DNA from 2 places in the Streptomyces sp. NBC_01445 genome. Region 1 is predicted to be linked to the other one. Evidence: riboswitches for the same ligand, from Rfam matches in the RefSeq annotation. Region 1 holds a riboswitch; the other holds the start of a gene.
The links. Region 1 has a riboswitch for ZMP and ZTP ahead of OG574_RS04575 (bifunctional 5,10-methylenetetrahydrofolate dehydrogenase/5,10-methenyltetrahydrofolate cyclohydrolase). Riboswitches for the same ligand answer to the same signal wherever they lie in the genome.
Positions count from the first base shown of each region.

Region 1 (8,079 bases):
CGACGTCGAGCAGGAGCCTCCGCAGGAACTGCTCGACGCCCTCCGCACCGCCCACGCGGCAGGCGCCCGGATCGCCTCGCTGTGCACCGGCGCCTTCGTCCTGGCCGCGGCCGGCCTCCTCGACGGCCGCCGCGCCACCACTCACTGGGCGCACGCGGAAAGGCTCGCGGCGCGGTACCCGGGCGTCGGGGTCGACGCCGAGGTGCTGTTCACCGACGAGGGCAGCGTCCTCACGTCCGCCGGTAAGGCGGCCGGGATGGACCTGTGCCTCCATATCGTGCGCACGGACCACGGGGCGACGGTCGCCAACGCCCTGGCGCGGCACCTCGTGACGCCGCCCCATCGGGACGGCGGCCAGGCGCAGTTCATTCCGGCGCCGGTGACGCACGGGCGCGACCATCCGCTCGCCGATCTGCTCCCCTGGGTGCTGGCCCGGATCGACCAGCCGCTCACCGTCGAGGACATGGCCCGTCAGGCGGGCATGAGCAGCCGCAACCTGGTGCGGCACTTCCATGCCGTCACGGGGACGGCACCCCTGAGGTGGCTGCTGAGCCAGCGCGTGCGGGAGGCGCAGGAGCTGCTGGAGTCGAGCGACGACACCGTCGAGCGGATCGCGGCACGGACGGGCATGGGGACCGCCGCTACGCTCCGGCGACACTTCACCCGCGTCACGGGCCTGCCGCCAGAGGCCTACCGGAGGATGTTCGGCGGCCGGTGACACGGGCCGCGCCCCGCACGATGCGTACCCCCCAGGATCACCGAACCCTCACCCTAAAGCTGAGGTCGAGGCGCCACTCGATGAGACCACGCCCGGGACCACGCCTGGGACCGCGCGCGGGTCGACAGGACCACGCCTGGGGCCGCCCGGGTCCCGCCTGGTACCGCCAGTCCCAGGAAGACGGGGCTCCTGGCTGATCGCAGCGTGGGGCCGCACGCTGGTGGCATGACGACAACACTCATCACCGGAGCGAACAAGGGTCTCGGCTTCGAAACCGCGCGTCGACTCATCGCCGCAGGCCACACCGTCTACGTGGGCAGCCGCGACGCCGAGCGCGGGCGCCGCGCCGCCGAGCAGCTCGGCGCACGCCGGGTCCAGCTCGACGTCACGGACGACGCGTCCGTACACGCCGCCGCGAAGACGATCGAGGCCGACGGCGGCCTGGACGTGCTGATCAACAACGCCGGCATCGAGGGCCGGACCCCGGACGGCGGCGTGATCGGCGCCGCGGACGTGACCGCCGACGAGATGCGGTCGACCTTCGAGACGAACGTCTTCGGCGTCGTACGTGTCACCCACGCGTTCCTGCCCCTGCTGCTGAAGTCGAACGCGCCGGTCGTGGTCAACCTGAGCAGCGGCCTGGCCTCACTGACGCGGGTCACCGACGCGGGGACGCCGACCCACGCGTATCCCGGAGTCGCCTACCCGGCGTCGAAGGCCGCGGTCAACATGATCACCGTGCAGTACGCGAAGGCGTTCCCCGGCATGCGGATCAACGCGGTCGAGCCCGGCTACACCGCGACGGACCTGAACGCCCACACCGGCATCCAGACCGTCGAGGAGGGCGCCGAGATCATCGTGCGCATGGCCCAGTTGGGCCCCGACGGCCCGACCGGCACGTACGTCGCCGCGGAGGGCCCTCTCCCCTGGTGAGGACGCAGATCGCCCGACGGGGACGCCCCGCCTCACACCATCCCGTCCGCCATGGCCCGCGTGACGTCACGCCCACCGCGTACCCGTCGCGCGAGGTTGGCGGCGGCGTCGGGCCACCCGGCGTGGTCGAAGGAGAAGCCCGCGTCGAGTAGCCGGCCCGGGACCACGCGGCGGCTCTTCAGAAGGAGTTCGGTGTCCGAGCGGAGCGCGAACGCGCCGAGTTCGGCCATCCACTTCGTCGCGGGAAGGCCCACCGGAACGCCCCATGCCGCGCGTAGCGCACGCATGAAGTCACGCTGCGGCAGCGGCTCGGGGGCGGCGAGGTTCACGGGCCCGTCCAGGTCGTCGCGTTCGATCAGGAACTGGACCGCTCGGGCGAAGTCACGGTCGTAGATCCAGGACACGTACTGGCCACCGCCCGCGACGGGACCGCCGAGGCCGAGCCTGGCCAGGCGCAGGAGGACGTCGAAGACGCCGCCGCGATCGGGGCTCATGACCATCGCGGCGCGCAGGGCGACCTTGCGGGTGTGCGGGGTGTCGGCCCGCTCCTGCGCCCGTTCCCACGCCTTCGCGATCTCGACGCTGTAACCCCAGTAGCCCGGGACACCGGCCTCGTCACCGCCGAGTACGCCGGTCGTCTCGTCGTTCGGTGCGGCGAAGCTGTGGGCGTAGACGGTGGCCGTACTCATCTGCAGCCACGCCCTCGGAGGTCGCGCGGCGGCGGCGACGGCCTCGCCGACGACCTCGGCGGACCGCACGCGCGAATCCATCATGGCCCGGAGGTTGGCCTGTGTGTAGCGGCAATTCACGCTGCGTCCGGCGAGGTTGATCACGACGTCACTGCCGTCGACGACCTCGACCCACGGGCCCAGGGTCTCGCCGTCCCAGCGGACTTCGCCGTCGCGCACCGGCCGCCGCGTGAGGACGACGACTTCGTGTCCCGCTTCGGCCAGCTCACGCTTCAGGATCGTCCCTACCTGCCCGGTGCCGCCGGGTATCACGATCTTCATGGAGCCCCCTCATCGTGTCGGCACCACCTTAGCGCAGATATTTGAACACGTTCAAATAGGCGGGCGCTCGGGAGGGTCGGCCGAGTGGGACGGCCCTCAGGCCCGGTCGCGGACGTGCAGGCCGAGTCCGCTCGTGCCCGGTGTCTCGACTCCCGGCAGGAGCCGCATGTCGTGGTCGTAGTCGCCGCCCGTGAGGGGGCGGAAGGGGACCGGCGTGGCCGTGAAGAGTGTGTCGAGTCGTCGGGCGTACTCCGTCCGTGCCGTGACGAAGCGGTCGTCGGGGAGCTCGTTCGAGCTGTACACCGCGAACGGCTCCAGCGGGTTCATGCCGGTGAACCAGAACAGGCCGTGCTGAATGGGGTGCAGGACGTCCGCGAGGCTTCCGTGGATACCACGGTCGGAGAACGCCGACTCGCGCGCGCCGACGGTCACCGACACGAGCGCCCGCCTGCCCGGCAGGGAGCTTTCGCCGTACGGCGGCGGGACGGCAGGTCCGTACGCGAAGCCGCTCGTGAAGACCCGGTCGATCCAGCCCTTGAGGATCGCGGGCGCCGAGAACCACCACATCGGGAACTGCAGGACCACCGCGTCCGACCAGCGCACCTTCTCCTGCTCCGCCGCGATGTCGGGCGACAGACCGTCCGTCAGCGTCGCCCGCTCGGAGTCGGCCATCACGTGCAGCCGGCCCGCTCCGGTGCGCTCGGGAAAGTCGTCGGCGTCCACCGTCGCCTTCCACTTCATCGCGTAGAGGTCGGACACCTTCACCTCGTGTCCTGCCGTGCGCAGGTGCTCGACCGCGAAGCCGGTCAACGCGGCGTTGAGCGAACGGGGTTCAGGGTGGGCGCTGACGACGAGGATCTTCTTGGGCTGCCGAGGCGTCGTGTCGTTCATACCCTCACGCTCGCCCAAGGGTGTCCGGTCAGCCAGCACCCTGGTCAACGGCGGAACGCTCATCCTGGTACTGCGAGGGCCACGCATACTTGGGCCCATGGACGGCGTGAAGGACATCGGGGACACGGGCGCGGGCGCCACCCTCACCACCGGCGGCTCGCAGCGCGGTCTCGGAGACTTTCTCCGCGCCCGCCGCGCGCGTGTCACACCGGAGCACGTCGGGCTCTCCGGCGGCCGTCGCCGGCGGGTACGGGGACTGCGCCGCGAGGAGCTGGCACAGCTCGCCGGGATCAGCGTGGACTACTACGTGCGCCTGGAACAGGGCCGCGCCACCCAGCCCTCCGCCGAGGTCGTCGACGCGCTCGCCGGGGCGCTCGGCCTCGACACGGCGGAGCGCGGGCATCTCGCCACCCTGGCAGGCGCCCGGCAGGGCCCCGCGCCCGAGGCCCGGGTCAGCCCGATGCTGCGGCGGCTCCTCGACTCCATGGCCGGCTTCCCCGCCTTCGCCACCAACCATCGCCTGGACGTGGTGGCGTGGAACGCCCTCGGCGCCGAGCTGATCGGCGGCCTCGGCGAGCCGGCCGGCCGCGACCGGAACAACGCGCGGTACCTCTTCCTCGACCCCGCTTCCCGCGTCGTCCACCCGGAGTGGGAGGACCGGGCGGCGGAGGCCGTGGGCCAGCTCCGGGTCTGGTCGGGGCGCTACCCCGACGACACGGAACTGGCCGCGCTCATCGCCGAACTCACCGCGCTCAGCCAGGAGTTCAGGCGCATCTGGGACAGCGGCGAGGTCGTGATGTGCGCGGCGGGGCGCAAGCGTCTGAGGCACCCGGTGGCCGGGCTGCTCACCCTGGACTTCGAGACTCTCCACGTACCGGCCGCGCCCGGCGAGACGGGTTTGGTCGTGCACGTCTTCAGCGCCGAGGAGGGCAGCGAGGAGGCCGCGGCTCTCGCGCGGCTGACCGAAGCCGTTACAGTGGCAGACAGGCCGTGACTGGCGCTGGGGTGGAGAACCACCGGGGAGCGGCCTGACCAAAGGGTCGATGTATGCCGTGCGCCTGGGCGAATGGTCAATGACGCCTGGGAGGCGACCATGTCCCCGACACACACAGCCCACCTCATGGACGGCACCGGCACCGCTCGGCGTCTCGTCGAGGAGTCCGCGGGCAGAGCGGCGGAGCTGGTGAGGCGCACGGGCTCGGCGCCCTGCCTCGCGACCGTACTGGTGGGCGAGGATCCCGCCTCCGTCACGTACGTCCGCATGAAGCAGGCCCGCTGCGCCAAGGCCGGTATCGAGTCGCGGCGCGTCCAGCTCCCCGCCGAGACGACGACCGCTGAGCTGGTCGCCACTCTCCGCGAGCTGTCGCAGGACGCGTCGGTGCACGGAATCCTGCTCCAGCACCCCGTGGGCCCGCACATCGACGAACGTGCGGCGTTCGAGGCCATCGCCCCGGAGAAAGACGTCGACGGCGTCACCATGACCTCGTTCGGCGCGATGGCCTTCGGGCTGCCCGGGTTCGTCTCCTGCACACCCGGCGGGATCATGCGGCTCCTCGACGAGTACGACGTCGATGTCGCGGGGCGGCATGCCGTCGTCGTGGGCCGGAGCGCGATCCTCGGCAAGCCCGCCGGGATGCTGCTGCTCACACGGGACGCCACGGTGACGTACTGCCACTCCCGCACGGCCGACCTGAGCGCGTACGTGAGGGAGGCGGACATCGTGGTGGCGGCCGTGGGCCGGCCCCAGCTCATCCGCGGCGAGGACATCAAGCCCGGCGCTGTCGTCATCGACGCCGGCTACAACGCGGGCAACGTCGGCGACGTGGACTTCGACACCGCGGCCGAGCGGGCCCGCCTGATCACTCCCGTCCCCGGCGGCGTGGGCCCCATGACCATCGCCGTCCTCCTGGCCCAGACGGTCACCGCGGCGTACCACCAGCTCGGCGCGGACCTCGATCGCGCGCTCGCCTGACAGGACCGCGCCGATCGCGCATCCGGGATCCCTGGTCGGTGGCGGCGTCGAGAAGTCCGGCCGCCGCCACCTCGAGGGCGGCGCGCGGCAGCGGTTCACACTCCAGCGGTGCGCACACCTCGAAGCCGAGGTGCCGTACGGCCGTCTCGCCCGACGGCAGCAGCTGGAGATACTCGGGCCCGTCGGGTTCCTCGCGGCCCAGGAGGAACCCGACGGTCAGCAGCGTGCCGGCAGCGATCCTCGGGGATCCGGCCTGCGGTTCACGGTCGATCAGCGTGAACTCCCGCTCGTACGGGCCCGTCGGCGGCGCCGCCAAGAGCCACCGGGCGAACTCGGCGGCCCGCGGCGCGCCCTGGCCCAGTGGCAGGCGCCCGAGGAAGTACCCGTCGAACCACCAGCCGCCGTCCCCATCCACCCCGAGGGTGATCCACAGGTCCTCGACGGGCCGGCCCGGGTAGTGGGACCCACGCCATGCGAGGCGAAAGAACGGACCGGTCCCGGGACGCTCACCTCCGTACGCCATGCAGCGATCTCCTTCGTCCTCTGATGCTCAGGCGACCCAGTGCGGCCGTCGCCCGGTGGACACCGACGGAAGGCCGGCGGCGAGCGCCGCCGCCATGCGGTGGACGGCTTCGCGCAGGGTGTCCGCCGGGGTCGTGTACGGGATGCGCATCCGCTGCTCGAAGATGCCGGGGTCGGTGGCGAAGCAGGCGCCGCTCTCGATCCGGACGCCGTTGTCGAGGGCTCGTTCGGACAGCGCGGAGGCCACCGGCTCACCCAGGTCGACCCACAACGACAGGCCTCCGGGAGGCAGTTGCCACGTCCAGTGCGGCATGTGCTGCGTCAGCGCGGCGGCCAACGCGGCGCGCTGCACACGCAGTTGCTCAAGCCGGGGCGGCAGAAGCCCGTCACCCCGGTCCAGGAGAGCGAGGGCCAGCAGTTGATCGACGACCGATCCGCCCATGTCGGTGGCCACGCGCTGGCCCGCGAGTTCGGTGACGAGCCGTGCGGGCGCCCGCAGCCAGCCGATGCGCAGGCCGCCCCAATGCGTCTTGCTCATCGAGCCGATGCTGATGACCTGCCCGGTACCTCCCTTCGCCGCGTGGGAGGCGAAGGGAGGCGGCGGGGGGACGTCGAGCGCGAGGTCGGCAAGCGTCTCGTCGATGACCAGCCAGGTACCGGACCGCTCCGCCGCGCGCAGGACGCGTGCCCGCTCGTGCTCGGGCATGAGACAGCCGGTCGGATTGTGGAAGTCGGGGATCAGGTAGGCCAGTTGGGGCACGACCTGGCGGAGCGTCGATTCGGTGATCTCGATGTCCCAGCCGGTGTCGGTCACGGGGACGGACACGGTACGCAGCCGGGCTCGGCGTAGCGCCTCAAGGGCGTTCGGGTAGGACGGGTTCTCGACCATGACCCGGTCGCCGGGGCTGCCCAGCAGTCCCAGGACGAGTGTCAGCGCGTGCTGTGCGCCCGACGTCACCAGGATCTGTTCGGGCAGGGTGGCGAGGCCCCGTCGGGTGTAGCGCTCGGCGATGGCTGCGCGCAGGTCGGGCAGGCCGTAGGGGTGGTAGCCAGGAGTGTGGGCCTGCTCGGCGAGTTGCGGGGTGATGTGCACGAGGGCGTCGACGAGTGCCTGCTGCGGGAGCCCGGGGGAGGCTCTGGCAAGGTCGATCGCGGTGTCCTGGGGGCCGAGGAGGCGAGTGATGCCACTGGGGGTGCGGCCTTCGGGCAGGGCGGTCCACGTGCCCGATCCCTGGCGGCTGTGTGCGTAGCCGCTCTCGCGCAACAGGTCGTACACGGCGGTGACGGTGGTTCTGCTGGTGTCGAGGACGGCTGCCAGTTCGCGCTCGGCGGGGAGTCTGACGTGCAGGGCGATGCGTCCGTCCAGGATGAGCGTGCTGATCGCCTGCGCGAGGTGTCGATAGGCGGGTCTCGTGCCGGCGGTGTCGGGCAGCATCGCGGCGAGCTGACGGCTGCCCAGGGTCCGGTCCGCGCGGCCCACCCTGTCCACCGGCACAAAGGCGTTCGCATCAGTCAAACCATTCTCCCGAGATTGGCCATGTCATCCGGGCCAATCACTCTACAGAGTTGCCGCAATGGCCTTGAAGGCCCATGGCACCACGGTGGAGGCAGGCGCATATGCAGCAGGACACGGACACGACGGCCCGCTCCGAGCGGGCGACGCCGGGCGACGAAGGGATCGGGCGCAACCGCCCCGCTCCCCCACTCACTTACGTACGCCTCGGCGAACGCCCACTCCGCCGCCTGCCCCAGTTGTTCACCGGCCTCGCCCTGTACGGATTCAGCATGGCCGTCATGGTCCGCGCCGGGCTGGGTCTGAGTCCCTGGAGCGTTCTCAACGAGGGTCTGGAGAAGCACACTTCGTTGAGCTTCGGCACACTCACCGCGGTCGTGGGTGTGTCCGTCCTGCTGCTGTGGATCCCTCTGCGGCAGCGGCCGACGTTCGGGACCGCCGCGAACATCGTCGTCATCGCCGTCTCGTCCGACCTCGGGCTCGCGCTCGTCCCCGGGGGCCTGGCCCTTCCCGAACGAGT
Region 1 is NZ_CP109485.1:925,231-933,309, forward strand. Features, by position in the region: gene OG574_RS04550 (helix-turn-helix domain-containing protein) at 1-718, shown strand, start outside; gene OG574_RS04555 (SDR family oxidoreductase) at 944-1,651, shown strand; gene OG574_RS04560 (DUF1731 domain-containing protein) at 1,684-2,661, opposite strand; gene OG574_RS04565 (NAD(P)H-dependent oxidoreductase) at 2,758-3,552, opposite strand; gene OG574_RS04570 (helix-turn-helix domain-containing protein) at 3,650-4,546, shown strand; ZMP/ZTP riboswitch at 4,533-4,623, shown strand; gene OG574_RS04575 (bifunctional 5,10-methylenetetrahydrofolate dehydrogenase/5,10-methenyltetrahydrofolate cyclohydrolase) at 4,646-5,524, shown strand; gene OG574_RS04580 (hypothetical protein) at 5,472-6,047, opposite strand; gene yczR (MocR-like transcription factor YczR) at 6,075-7,562, opposite strand; gene yczE (membrane protein YczE) at 7,664-8,079, shown strand, end outside.

Region 2 (8,079 bases), 3.6 Mb from region 1:
CCTGCGCCTATCCGAAGACGCCGCTGCAGAAGTACCTCAACGCGGACTTCTCGAAGAGCGGCGGCAAGGCGGCGGCCTTCCTGAAGAACTTCAAGTGGACGACCGAGGACCAGAACGAGGTCTCTCTGCTCATCGCCGATCAGAAGCTGTCGCCGGACGAGGCGGCGAAGAAGTGGATCGACGAGCACGAGTCGACTTGGCGGTCCTGGCTGCCGAAGTAGCCGTAGGGCTCCTTCCCGCGCGCGTGCCGGGTGCCTTTCCTGACGGGGGCACCCGGTACGTCTGTGTGCGGGCTTATGCGGGCTTATGCGGGCTTATGCGGGTGGAGGCGTGGGGGCACGTCACCACTGCGGTCCGCCGGGCACGATCCGGCGGCTCACCATGAGCCGGTTCCAGCTGTTGATGACGGTGATCACGCCGAGGAGATGGGCGAGCTCGGCCTCGCTGAAGTGCTTGGCCGCCGCCTCGTACGTCGCGTCCGGCACGAACCCGTCGGTGAGGACGGTGACGGCCTCGGTCAGCGCGAGCGCCGCCTGCTCGCGCTCGGTGAAGTGCTCGGGGGCCTCCGCCCAGGTATTGAGCAGCGCGATCCTTCCCCAAGCTGTCGACTTCGCTCGAGCAGGGGATACCCCCACCGCACTCTCGCCGTTCTTCTCGACGGCGAGGTCCACGTGCATGTCCAGGCAGAACGCGCACTCGTTGATCTGCGAGGCCCGAATCATCACCAGCTCGGCGAGAACCGGGTCGCCGAGCCCCTTCTTCGCGGCGGCGCCGAGCGCGATCATCGCGTCGCGCACACCCATGTCCAAGTGCGTCGTACGGGCTGTCACTTGAAGTCGCCCGCGGTGTAGTGCCCGGGCACCATCCGCGTCGACACGCCGAACCGGTTCCACGCGTTGATCACCGTGATCGCGGCGATCAGCTGCGTCAGCTCCTTCTCGTCGTACAGCTTCGCCGCCTTCTCGTACGTCTCGTCCGGCACGAACCCGTCGGTGAGCACGGTGATCGCCTCGGTCAGCTCGATCGCCGCGATCTCCCTGGGCGTGTAGAAGTGCTGCGACTCCTCCCACGCGGCCAGCTGGATGATCCGCTCGACGCTCTCGCCCGCGGCGAGCGCGTCCTTGGAGTGCATGTCGAGGCAGAACGCGCAGTGGTTGAGCTGCGAAGCGCGGATCTTGACCAGCTCCAGCGTCACCGGGTCGACGCCCTTACGGGCCTCCGCGTCGAGCCGGATCATGGCCTTGTAGACCTCCGGAGCGTGCTTGGCCCAGGCCAGCCGGGGCGCGTGCTCGTGGACGTACTCCTTGGCGGTCCGGCCGGCGTCGGTGGTCGGGCTGGTGCTGTCGGTGGAGTTCTCGTTCGTCGTCATGACATTGACCCTACGAGCGGAGTAGCCCACGGGTATGGTCCATTTCCATGGTGGAATCCTGGGCCACTTCGCCCTCCGGTCAAGCGCTCGGTATCGACCTGCACGTCGAGCCGACCGGCTCCGGCCTGCGCAAAGGCCTGACCGACGCGCTCCGTGACGCCGTACGCAGCGGCCGCCTCGCCCCCGGTGTCCGCCTCCCATCGTCCCGCACGCTCGCAGCCGATCTGGGCATCGCCCGCAACACGGTCGCCGACGCCTACGCCGACCTCGTCGCCGAGGGCTGGCTCACCGCGCGCCAGGGCTCGGGGACGCGCGTCGCGGAGCGGCCGGTGGAGGCGCCCCGGCCGGCCCCGACACGCGGCCGACGCGCTCCTGCCGGACTCCGCCACGACCTGCACCCCGGCACCCCCGACCTCTCCTCGTTCCCGCGCGCCGAATGGCTCAAGGCATCGCGCCGCTCCCTCAACGCCGCCCCGAACGACGCCCTCGGCTACGGCGATGCCCGCGGCCGCATCGAACTGCGCACCGCCCTCGCCGGCTACCTCGCCCGCGCCCGCGGCGTCCACGCCGACCCGGACCGCATCGTGATCTGCTCCGGCTTCGTCCACGGTCTGATGCTGCTCGGCGAGGTGCTGCACAACAGGGGCGTGCGCGATGTGGCCGTGGAGACATACGGGCTCGACATCCACTGGGACGTCCTGACGCGGTCAGGCCTGCGCACCCACCCCCTTCCCCTCGATCAACTCGGCACCTGCACCGATGAGTTGGCGACCGGCGAACCGGACGTGGGCGCCGCCCTCCTGACCCCCGCCCATCAGTTCCCGGTGGGCGGGGCACTGCACCCCGACCGCCGGACAGCCGTCGTCGACTGGGCCCGCCGCACCGGCGGACTGATCCTGGAGGACGACTACGACGGCGAGTTCCGCTACGACCGCCAGCCCGTCGGCGCCCTCCAGGGCCTCGACCCCGACCGCGTCGTCTACTTCGGCACGGCCAGCAAATCCCTCGCACCCGGCCTGCGCCTCGGCTGGCTGGTGCTGCCGCCCTCCGTCATCGGGGAGGTGATCGAGGCGAAGGGCGTCGCCGACTGGTCGTGCGGCGTCCTCGACCAGCTGACCCTCGCGGAGTTCATCGACTCGGGCGCCTACGACCGCCATGTCCGCGGCGCCCGCCTGCGCTACCGCCGCCGCCGCGATCAGCTCGTCGCCGCCCTCGCCGAACGCGCCCCCGACGTCCGCGCCACCGGAATCGCCGCCGGCCTGCACGCCGTCCTCCAACTCCCGCCCGGCACCGAACAGTCCGTGGTCCGCGCCGCCGCCTGGCAGCGCCTCGGAGTCGCCGGCCTCTCCAGCTTCCGCCACGAAGCGGCCCCCGCCGAACCACCCCTGGACGCCCTGGTGGTCGGCTACGGAACCCCACCGGACCACGCCTGGCCCAGCGCACTTGAGGCGTTGTGCCGGGTGCTGCCTTAGGGGGCGGGCATCGGGCGGTCGACGTCGCGGCTTGCGCGGCCCACGATCGGGCCGGGCGGCCATGGGCGGTCGGGGACGGGTCAGCTCAGGGTCGGGTCGGGCCAGAACGGGTTCGGGTGGGGTCGGGTCAGAACGGGTTCGGTTCGGGGCGGGCCGGAACGGGTTCGGGTGGGGTCGGGCCAGAACGGGTTCGGTTCGGGTCAGAACGGGTTCGGGTCAGACCCGGGCCGGTGCGGACGCGTCCCCCACCGGCGCCTCCCCGAAGCGCGCCAGAGCCAACGCCCCCGCCACGGCCACCACGAACCCGAGAACCGCCAGCCAGGCCAGCCCCTCGCGCGTGCGATCCCCGAGCCAGATCACCCCGACCAGCGCCGGTCCCACTGTCTCGCCCACGACCATCCCCGCGGTGGCCGTGGTCACCGACCCCTTCTGCAGCGCCGAGGTCAGCAGCAGAAACGCCGAGCCCCCACCGAGCAGCAGCGCATATGTCGCCGGATTGCTCAGCAACGCGCCGGGCGACACGTCGTCGATGAGCCGCACCGACACCTCCACCACCCCGAACCCGAACCCCGAACCGAGCCCCAGCGCGAGCGCCCGCCCCCGCCCCGGAAGCCGCCCGGCCACCGCCCCGATCAACAACACGCCCAGCGCTGTCCCCAGCATCGCGTACCTCAACGCGTCCGAACCGGCCTTGTCTCCCTCCGTCCCCGACGCCAGCCCCAACATCGCAAGCCCCGCCACCACTACTCCGACGGCGCCCCACTCGACACCACTCAACCGCACTTCCAGCAGCCGAGAGGCAACCACCGCCGTCACCGCCAGACTCGCGGCGAGCGCCGCGCCGACGGCATAGATCGGAATGGACCGCAGCGCCACGACCTGCAACACGAACCCGAGGAGGTCGAGTCCCAGCCCGGCGACATAACGCCACTGCCGCAGCGCCCGCAGCAACAATGCGGCGTCGACGCCGGATCCCGACCCCGGCTCCGAGGCCCGCGCCGCCATCGCCTGCAACACGGAAGCCGTACCGAAACAGACCGCAGCCCCGAGCGCGCAAACCATTCCAAGAAGCACAAAGCGACTGTAGAGGGTGCCTCGCACCAGCCGGCCCGTGGGCGGCCCACCCTTCGGGGGCGTCCCCGTGAACGGCCGGACCACGAGTCGGCCGTCCCTGTCGGAGGCGCACCACCGTCAGACCGACAGGACCGCCCGAAGCTGGTCGAGCCCCCAGTCCAGGTCTTCCTTACTGATCACCAGAGGGGGAGCGATCCGGATCGTGCTCCCATGCGTGTCCTTGACCAGGACGCCCTTGTCCATCAACTTCTCCGAGATCTCCCTCCCCGTCCCGTACGACGGATCGATGTCGACCCCTGCCCACAGCCCGCGGCCCCGCACCTGCGTCACCTTGCCCGTGCCCGCCAGCAGCCCGAGCTCCGCGTGCAGATGCTCGCCCAGCTCCGTCGCCCGCTGCTGGAACTCCCCGGTGCGCAGCATCGCGATGACCTCGAGCGCCACCGCGCAGGCCAGCGGATTCCCGCCGAACGTCGACCCGTGCTCACCCGGCTTGAACACCCCCAGCACCTCGCTGCTGGACACCACCGCCGACACCGGCACGACCCCACCGCCGAGCGCCTTGCCCAGCACGTACATGTCGGGCACCACGCCCTCGTGCTCACAGGCGAACGTCCGCCCGGTCCGCCCGAGCCCCGACTGGATCTCGTCGGCGATGAACAGCACGTTCCGCTCGCGGGTCAACTCCCTTACCGCTGGCAGGTATCCGGCCGGTGGTACGAGGACACCGGCCTCCCCCTGGATCGGTTCGAGCAGCACGGCGACGGTGTTCTCGGTGACAGCGCCGCGCAGTGCCGTCAGATCGCCGTAAGGCACGATCTCGAACCCTGGCGTGTAGGGACCGAAGTCCGCGCGCGCCTCCTGGTCCGTGGAGAAGCTGACGATGGTCGTGGTACGCCCGTGGAAGTTGTTGCCCGCCACGACGATCTTCGCCCTGCCGTCGAGCACCCCCTTGACCTGGTACCCCCACTTTCTCGCCGTCTTCACGGCGGTCTCCACTGCCTCGGCCCCTGTGTTCATCGGCAGCACCATGTCCATGCCGCACAGCTCCGCGAGCTGGGCGCAGAACTCGGCGAACCGGTCGTGGTAGAAGGCGCGGGACGTCAGCGTCACCCGATCCATCTGCGCCTTCGCGGCCTCGATGAGCCGCCGGTTCCCATGGCCGAAGTTGAGAGCCGAGTAGCCGGCGAGCATGTCGAGGTACCGGCGCCCCTCGACATCTGTCATCCACGCCCCCTCCGCCGTGGCGACCACGACGGGCAGCGGATGGTAGTTGTGCGCACTGTGCGCTTCGGAGGCGATGATGAAGGTTTCCGTTACGGCATTCGGAGGAGTCACAGCAGTCACGGGGTCTCCGTTCTTACGGCTCTTATGACGCGAAGACGTGGGCTTGTGGCCCCTTCCTATCGTCGCTCGCATCGTGGACCGGGACACCTCGCGTCCCGGCGCGCCCGGTAGGGTGGCCCGCAGGGCCGTGACTGGCGCGCTGGGATGGGACCGACCATCGGGGAGCGGCCTGTGAACTGTGTGCCGTGCGCCTGGGCCGACCCGTGAACCTCCCGCTCTCGACTTCGCTCGGGCAGTGGAGGCCCCATCCGTCCGGAGGTCCGTCATGTCAGAGCCCACCCTCTCCACCGAATCCGTAGCATTCCGCAGCGCTCTCGACGTGATCCGCGCCGTCGAGCCCCGCGTGGCCGACGCCATCGGCCAGGAGCTCGCCGACCAGCGCGAGATGCTCAAGCTGATCGCCAGCGAGAACTACGCCTCCCCGGCCACCCTCCTCGCGATGGGCAACTGGTTCAGCGACAAGTACGCCGAGGGCACCATCGCCCGCCGCTTCTATGCCGGCTGCCGCAACGTCGACACCGTCGAGGCCCTCGCCGCCGAACACGCCCGCGAGCTCTTCGGCGCCCGCCACGCCTATGTCCAGCCGCACTCCGGTATCGACGCCAACCTCGTCGCCTTCTGGGCCGTCCTCGCCCAGCGCGTCGAGGCCCCCGCCCTGGAGCTGGCCGGCGTCCGCAACGTGAACGACCTCTCCGACGCCGACTGGGCCGAGCTCCGTCAGGCCTTCGGCAACCAGCGCATGCTCGGCATGTCCCTGGACGCCGGCGGCCACCTCACCCACGGCTTCCGCCCCAACATCTCCGGCAAGATGTTCGACCAGCGCAGTTATGGCACCGACCCGCAGACCGGCCTCGTCGACTACGAAGCCCTGCGCGCCACCGCCCGCGACTTCAAGCCGCTGATCATCGTCGCCGGCTACTCCGCGTACCCCCGCCTCGTGAACTTCCGCATCATGCGCGAGATCGCCGACGAGGTCGGGGCGACCCTCATGGTCGACATGGCGCACTTCGCGGGCCTCGTCGCAGGCAAGGTCCTCACCGGCGACTTCGACCCGGTGCCGCATGCCCAGATCGTCACCACCACGACGCACAAGTCGCTGCGCGGCCCGCGCGGCGGCATGGTGCTCTGTGACGACTCGCTCGCCGGCCAGGTCGACCGCGGCTGCCCGATGGTCCTCGGAGGCCCGCTGCCCCACGTCATGGCCGCCAAGGCCGTGGCTCTTGCCGAGGCCCGCCGCCCCGAATTCCGCGACTACGCCCAGTCCGTCGTCGACAACGCCCGCGCCCTCGCAGAGGGCCTGACCCGCCGCGGCGCCACCCTCGTCACGGGCGGCACGGACAACCATCTCAACCTGATCGATGTCGCCACCTCCTACGGGGTCACCGGCCGCCAGGCCGAGAACGCGCTCCTCGACTCCGGCATCGTCACCAACCGCAACTCCATCCCCTCCGACCCCAACGGGGCCTGGTACACATCCGGCATCCGCATCGGCACCCCCGCTCTGACCACCCGGGGCCTGGGCACCGCGGAGATGGACGAGGTCGCCGGCCTCATCGACCGCGTGCTCACCGCCGCCGAACCGGGCACCACCAGCAAGGGCGCGCCCTCCAAGGCCCAGCACATCCTGGACGAGAAGGTCTCCGACGAGGTCTCCGCGCGAGCGTCCGACCTGCTGAGCGGCTTCCCGCTCTACCCGGAAGTCGACCTCACCTGATCGCTTGCCCCCTAGCTCCGTGATCTCCTGACCGGCCCGTCACCAGCCGCACCGACGGGCCGGTCAGTGCGTACTCGCGGCCGTGAGAGCTGAAGGGCGACTCTCAGGAGTCGATCAGCTGCTGCCGTGGTCCGGTGTCCGGCGGGGTCTCGCCCGTCCCGCGACGACGCGGCAGCCTGCCGGCCAGCGGCCGCATCACCAGAGCCAGCGCGGCACCCGCCGCCAGCCCCGGTATCGCCCACCACCAGTCCGTCCCCTCACCCGCCCGGGATGCTGAGGCCCGCGCGCCTGCGGACTGCCCGGCATCGCGGCTGTCGGCTGCCGGAGCCGGAGCTCCACCGAGCGCTTCCTTGGACCGGTCGGGCGACTGCCAGGGTGCCGGGAAGATCGGGCTCCCGCCCTTTTGGGACCGCTCGCCCATGACTCCGAGGTCCTTCAGCAGCGCGCGCAGCTCTGCCGGCTTCTGCGCCTTGTGCCAGTACCCGTTGTAGGAGTCCGGCACGTGCGTCGCTGTGTGTATCCAGACGTCCTTCGTGCCCGGCGAGTCCGGATAGACCCGGTCGACCCGCCACGGCAGCACGTCGTGCACCAGCCAGGTGACATTGAGCTGACGCCCCACGCCTATGCCCAAGCCGGGCGGCTCCTCCCGTCGGCCCTGGCCCGGCTCTCCCAGGAGGGTTTCCAGCGGCCCGTACCTCTTGTCACTGAAGTAGAGCGACGCGCTCTGGCCGCTCTCGGGCGACACCACCAGAACGCTCGTCGGTCCGCCGGCCGACGCCCCTGACGCGCTCAGCAGCAGCGCGGCGAGTGCCGCCGTCAGTGCCACCGCCAGCGCGGCCAGCCTTCGTACTGTTCGCATCCGTTCCCCCCAGCTGGTCCCGGCACGGCCCGCCCGTGCCGATTCACTTCTGGTACACCGCTCGACCCGACCGGGTTCCCAACTTTGGCGCGTGAGTTCTCGAGTGCGGGAGCCGCCGGCTCAGCCCGCGGACATCAGCGGACGGTGTCCAACTTCCGTACCGACCGTGCGATCTCCATCGCCCGCTGCTGGGAGTCGATTCCCTCCAGGCGGAGTGTCACCTGCTGCCGACGGGTCCACAGGAGCG
Region 2 is NZ_CP109485.1:4,551,086-4,559,164, reverse strand. Features, by position in the region: gene OG574_RS20685 (ABC transporter substrate-binding protein) at 1-221, shown strand, start outside; gene OG574_RS20680 (carboxymuconolactone decarboxylase family protein) at 342-830, opposite strand; gene OG574_RS20675 (carboxymuconolactone decarboxylase family protein) at 827-1,369, opposite strand; gene pdxR (MocR-like pyridoxine biosynthesis transcription factor PdxR) at 1,417-2,841, shown strand; gene OG574_RS20665 (hypothetical protein) at 3,058-3,903, opposite strand; gene rocD (ornithine--oxo-acid transaminase) at 4,033-5,331, opposite strand; ZMP/ZTP riboswitch at 5,377-5,463, shown strand; gene OG574_RS20655 (glycine hydroxymethyltransferase) at 5,525-6,973, shown strand; gene OG574_RS20650 (hypothetical protein) at 7,077-7,832, opposite strand; gene OG574_RS20645 (hypothetical protein) at 7,967-8,079, opposite strand, start outside.
Region 2: another riboswitch for ZMP and ZTP. It lies ahead of OG574_RS20655 (glycine hydroxymethyltransferase); the one in region 1 lies ahead of OG574_RS04575 (bifunctional 5,10-methylenetetrahydrofolate dehydrogenase/5,10-methenyltetrahydrofolate cyclohydrolase).